DNA from 2 places in the Fischerella sp. genome. Region 2 is predicted to be linked to the other one. Evidence: predicted binding sites of a transcription regulator. Region 2 holds the regulator's gene; the other holds the start of a gene.
What was found. Region 2 encodes NtcA, which controls nitrogen genes in cyanobacteria. Its sites were predicted from a motif close to TNTGTANNNNNNNNTACANA; they were not measured.
Positions count from the first base shown of each region.

Region 1 (3,166 bases), on a different contig from region 2:
TGTCTCACTACTGGAATCCAACTCAAGGGAAAATAGACCCCAACGCTCGAATTACTTATGACCGCAGCAATGCTGCGATGAGCTAAATAGTTGGTGGTTGGTAGTTGGTAGTTGCTAGGTGGTAGTTACAAACAACTACCAACAAACAACCAGCAAAAAAGCCACCCAGCTTGGGTGGCTAAATTTATGCTCTCAAATAGCTATTTGTTAGTTGTTGACAACGAACTACTATCTACTAACTATTAACTACTAACCAATTTCTTAAAATTAGCAATCGTAGTAGAGAGAAAATTCGTAGGGATGAGGACGCAAGCGCATGGGGTTGACTTCGTTATCCAGCTTGTAAGAAATCCAAGTTTCAATGAAGTCTTCAGTAAACACGCCTGGTTCAGTTAAGAAAGCATGATCCTTTTCTAGTGCTTCCAATGCCAATTCCAAAGAACCGGGAGTGGAAGGAACCTTAGCCAGTTCTTCTGGAGAGAGTTCATAGATGTTTTTATCTAGAGGTTCACCAGGATGAATTTTGTTCTTAATGCCATCCAAACCAGCACACAGCATCGCAGCAAATGCTAGGTAGGGGTTAGAAGTAGCATCAGGACAACGGAACTCTAAACGCTTGGCTTTGGGGTTAGTACCAGACAGAGGAATACGAATAGAAGCAGAACGATTACCTTGGGAGTAAGCCAAGTTCACAGGTGCTTCATAACCAGGTACAAGACGCTTGTAAGAGTTAGTGGTGGGGTTGGTAATTGCCAAAAGTGCGGGTGCGTGCCTGAGGATACCACCAATGTAGTACAATGCTATTTCACTCAACCCAGCGTATTTGTCGCCTGCAAACAGGGGTTGACCGTCTTTCCAGATAGATTGGTGGGTGTGCATCCCCGAACCATTGTCCTGGAAGACAGGCTTGGGCATGAAGGTGACAGATTTGCCGTATTTCTTAGCGACGTTCTTGATGATGTACTTGTAAGTCATCAGCCAGTCCGCTGCTTCGATTAACTTACCAAAACGGAAGCCCAATTCGCACTGACCACCAGTTGCAACTTCGTGGTGGTGCTTTTCAATTGGAACTCCGCATTTTGCCATTGTCAACAGCATTTCTGTCCGCATGTCTTGCAGGGTATCTGTGGGTGAAACAGGGAAGTAACCCTCTTTGTAGCGCGGTTTGTAACCTAGATTGGGGCTTTCTTGTTTACCGGAATTCCAACGACCTTCTACAGAGTCTACGTGGTAGTAGCCTTCGTAGGAGTTTTGATCAAAGCGAACATCGTCAAAGATGAAGAATTCAGCTTCGGGACCAAAAAAGGCTGTATCGCCAATTCCAGAAGAAACTAGATTGTCTACCGCTTTTTGAGCAATTACGCGAGGACAACGGCTGTACCATTCACCCGTACGCGGTTCTTTGATGCTACAGATGATGCTAAGAGTTGGTTCCTGCATGAAAGGGTCGATCCAGGCAGTGTTTGGATCGAGTACCATTGCCATGTCTGATTCGTTGATGGCTTTCCAACCCCGAATACTGGAACCATCGAAAGGTACGCCGTCTGTGAAACTGCTTTCATCGATTTGCTCGTGAAATACTGTCAGGTGCTGCCAAATTCCTGGCATATCGATGAATTTCAGATCGATCATCTGAATATTGTTGTCCCGAATCATCTTCAGGACGTCTTGTGGGGTTGTCATGGTTACTCCTTCTCTGCCGACATCTTAAGTACAGTAAACCACAATGTTAATGCACGCTGACCCTACTAGTTTGAACCTAAATCTTAAAGACACCTGGAATATCCTAAAGAGATAAAACAGGCAAAATTTGTAGTTTTTGTTACAGAATGTCAAGATTACAGGTTATATTTACCTTTCCTAAACATGTGTACAAAACTTGATAGTTCATCTGTTGGGGGCAACTTTGGCATAGAATCCTTAAGTAGCGCATAGATTGCTTTTGTGCCGGAGCTTCTTTATATTTCAGTGGCACAAAAAGTAGCAGCAGTCAAATTAATATCAAACCATAGATAGTAACGATTGGGAGATAAAGGAATGCGGGATGCAGTCACAAGTTTAATTAAGAATTATGACGTTGCTGGACGGTATTTTGACCGCAATGCGATCGACAGCCTCAAGTCCTATTTTGAAAGTGGAACGGCACGAGTGCAAGCCGCAGGTGCTATTAATGCAAATGCAGCGGCAATCGTCAAGCAGGCTGGCTCTAAATTATTTGAAGAACTGCCAGAGTTGATTCGCCCTGGTGGCAATGCCTACACGACTCGTCGCTATGCGGCTTGTTTGCGCGATATGGACTACTATCTGCGTTATGCTACCTATGCCATCGTTGCTGGTAGCATGGATGTGCTAGATGAGCGGGTTTTGCAAGGTCTGCGGGAAACCTATAATTCTCTAGGGGTTCCTATTGGCCCTACTGTTCGCGGTATCCAAATTATGAAAGACCTTGTGAAAGAACAAGTAGCAGCGGCTGGTGTTACTAATACTAGCTTTTTGGATGAGCCGTTTGACTATATGACCAGTGAATTGAGCGAGAAGGATATTTAGTAATTCAACAAAGGCAGGCATACTGCCTGCTCTAGTTGGTCTAAGATAGATCAAGCCTCCTGAGGTTGGAGCTTTGTCAGCGCACTCTGATGGGATGTTGTGTTAGCGAAGTTCAAGCCTGGGAGGTTAGTTTTTTTGATGAAACACAAGGAACGCAAAGGGCACAAAAAGAAGATTGGCTAAGCAAAGATTGGATGTTTTATTGGTAGAAAAGAATTTATGTTCTTCAAGACAACAGGCGCAGCGGCTGATTCAAGCGGGTGAAGTGACTGTTGATGGTAAGCTGATTGACAAGCCGGGGATGGAGGTTGAGTTAACCGCTGAGATTAAGGTTAAAGAGCGATCGCGTTTTGTTTCGCGCGGTGGAGAGAAACTTGCTAAGGCGCTACAAGAGTTTGCTATTGCTCCAGAAGGGCGGATTTGCTTAGATGGTGGTATTTCTACAGGCGGTTTTACTGATTGTCTCCTGCAAGCTGGGGCAAAGCTAGTTTATGGCGTAGATGTTGGTTACGGACAAGTTGACTGGAAGTTACGTAACGACCCAAGGGTGATTTTGAAGGAACGCACGAATTTACGGTATCTTACACCAGATGAACTCTATGGTACATCCCCCTTGTCT
Region 1 covers NZ_JACAEU010000025.1:16,579-19,744, reverse strand. Annotated here, with positions in the region: gene HXY43_RS04135 (hypothetical protein) at 1-86, shown strand, start outside; gene glnA (type I glutamate--ammonia ligase) at 268-1,683, opposite strand; gene apcB (allophycocyanin subunit beta) at 2,038-2,547, shown strand; gene HXY43_RS04120 (TlyA family RNA methyltransferase) at 2,723-3,166, shown strand, end outside.
Region 1: a site for NtcA is predicted at 1,810-1,829, ahead of glnA (type I glutamate--ammonia ligase). Genes of this name have one in related genera too.

Region 2 (3,166 bases):
TTGGCGTTCTGCCCGGAGTCCTTTAATTTCGGCTAGTTGCTTGTTTCTCTCTTGATAAACGTTTTGCAACTGAGCCATAGCTTGCTGGTACTGAGTTGCTACTTGATCTAGCTGTTTTTGGGTACGTTGGAGTTGGGCTTGGGTTCGCGCTTTTTGGTCAATAGTGCGGTTGAGTTGGGTTTGTGTTTGCTGTTGCTTGGCATTAGCGGCTTGTAAGGATTTATTAATTTCCTGCAAGTCTTGTTGAGCTTTTGTTTGTTCTTTTCTGGCTTGGTCTAACTCTTGTTTTGTTGTATCAAGTTGTTGAGTTGTATTCTCTAACTGTACGCGCTTACGCCTAAGGTCTTTTTGAATGTCCTCTAGTTCAAATACGCCTTTACGCAAGCCTTCATCGGCTAAAAATAAAATTCCCAGGGTTGATGCTGAAATGCCCAATCCTGTCAAAATCGTTACTAATACAGCCGTGTTTTTTGGTCGTAGGTTAAATAGTGAGAGCCGTTTCTTGCCAACCCGCGTGCCTATGCGATCGCCCACGGTGGCAATAACGCCTCCTAAAATTAAAATTGCAATGATGAGGATGTACCCGGTGGCCATCTTTAATATTTACCGAAGAAATCCTTCCAGATACAGCCTACTACTTTCAGGCGTTTTGTGTGGGGGATCGGAAGACTTCTTGCAGAAGTCGGGAAAAAGTTAATTTATCAGGGCAAGGGGCAAGGGGCAAGGGGCATAAAAATTATGAATTATGAATTATGAATTATGAAATTTTCAGCATTCAGCATTCATCATTTTCACCTATTCCCAATGCCCAATCCCTAGTCCCTAGTCCCTAATCCCCAATCCCCAAGTGCTTTTAAGTGAATTGCCGACTTAAGGTAACAGGCTTATGAACAGTGATTTTTTTCTTGTGTATGGAAATCAACTTCTTTTCGCGCAAATCGCCTAGTAACCTGGTGACGGTGACGCGAGTAGAACCAATTGCTTCAGCGATCGCCTGATGAGATAGCTTGAGGTCAATTGTGATTCCATCTGCACAAGGAACACCAAAATCCCGACAGAGAATTAATAGAAAACTGATCAACCTCGAACCCATATCACGGTGAGCAAGTGTTTCAATCATCATCTCTGTCTGGAGAATCCGCGAAGACAAGCCTCGCAACATTAACATCGACAATTCTGGGTTGTCTTTGAGTGCTTGTTCCACCTGTTCAATTGGAGCTGATAACAATTCTACAGGTGTAAAAGCAACTGCATGATAAAAGCGATCGGACTTGTTTCCCGTTAGTAGGGACAAAACCCCAAAAACGCTATTTTCCCGCAGTAGCGCTACGGTAATTTCTTCTCCTGCCTCGTACACCCTGGATAGTTTCACTGCACCTTTTAAAAGAAAATAAACTCGTTCTGCAGGATCGCCGGGGAAAAAGATCGTTTTGTTGCGTTCAAACGTTTCCACAACTGGCGGAAACGCTCCAGTCGCCATCTGACGAAAAACATTTGCTAGGGCTTTATCTTGTGTCACGATCATCTCCCTTCCCCTACCCAATGCCGGAAAAAACTAAATATAGATTACCTAAGAATACACCCGAAAAATCAAGAAAACATTGTTAACCTTTCTGTTCTTTCCTATACTTAACCTCTTTGCCTCTTAAATGTTTGTCCAACATGATACAAAATTTATCCTACTGGGATCTAGTACTTTGTATTAGGTACTTTCAAAATTGTAGACAATAAGTTTTTTAAGAAAAAAGAAAGATTCATTGAGATTCTCTTAAAGTTTTAGTGCAGATTTTGTGGCAGCAAACAGCCTTGTCAATAATCATAAAACATCATGTGAGCATATCAACCAAGAAGCACAAAGCAGGCTTAGGTGAATTTGTGCATCCTAATATATTTTTTAAAAAAATAATTAAATGTAGTTTATACCAAACTTGTGACAGATTTTTATAAAACTCTCATTGCAACAGTTGCTGGAATATAGGTAAGAAAAGTAAGCACAATGGGTTTTGCCGAGTATCTTGAGGTTGTTTACCATAACCAGTAAAGGTCTTAATCTTTTATAACCTCACCTCTTCTCAAGTTGAAAGTGTCAAATTTGTAAATCGTGTCCAAAACAAAGACAAACTAGACTCAGATTCTAGTATGCTCCTAATGAAACATCGCACTAACAATTTATATGCTGGATTTAACTGGAAAAAATGCCTTGGTTACTGGCATTGCTAATAACCGCTCGATTGCCTGGGGTATTGCCCAACAACTGCACAAAGCCGGTGCTAACCTCGGCATTACCTATTTACCAGATGAAAAAGGCAAAATGGAGAAAAAGGTCGCAGAACTGGTAGAACCCCTCAACCCTAGCCTGTTTCTGCCCTGTAACGTCCAAAATGACGAGCAGGTTAAGTCTGCTTTTGAGACAATCCGCGATAAGTGGGGCAAGTTAGACATCCTCATCCATTGCCTTGCTTTTGCCAACAAAGACGATCTGAGTGGGGACTTTAGCCAAACCTCCCGTGAGGGTTTCCATACAGCTTTAGAAGTCAGCACTTACTCCTTGGCGCAGCTGGCGGGTGCAGCTAAACCTTTGATGACACAAGGAGCAAGCATAGTCACTCTCACTTATTTGGGTGCTGTCAGAGCAATTCCCAACTATAACGTCATGGGAGTTGCCAAAGCTGGGCTGGAGGCTAGCGTACGTTACCTGGCTGCGGAACTAGGCCCCTCAAATATCCGGGTGAATGCCATTTCCGCAGGGCCGATCCGCACTTTAGCTTCAAGTGCCGTTGGAGGTATTCTAGATATGATTCATCATGTGGAGAAAGTAGCTCCTTTGCGACGTACTGTGACTCAAACAGAGGTGGGTAACGCAGCAGCTTTCTTGTGTAGCGACTTGGCAAGCGGAATTACAGGGCAAGTCCTGTATGTAGACTCAGGATATGAAATCATGGGAATGTAAGGGGGACTGGGGATTAGGGACTGGGGACTAGGGACTAGGAAATTATTTTCAATACCCACTACCCAATACTCCATCCCTAAACCCCAATACCCAATACCCAATCCCCAATACCTAATCCCTAATACCTATGCAAATAAGCGATCGCCAAACTCTTTCTTCATCCAACAATCAGTCCACCAAAACCCCGCGTATTGCCTCTTTACGCCGCACTACGGG
Region 2 covers NZ_JACAEU010000115.1:76,350-79,515, forward strand. Annotated here, with positions in the region: gene HXY43_RS15690 (DUF3084 domain-containing protein) at 1-594, opposite strand, end outside; gene ntcA (global nitrogen regulator NtcA) at 854-1,525, opposite strand; gene fabI (enoyl-ACP reductase FabI) at 2,174-2,950, shown strand; gene hisB (imidazoleglycerol-phosphate dehydratase HisB) at 3,078-3,166, shown strand, end outside.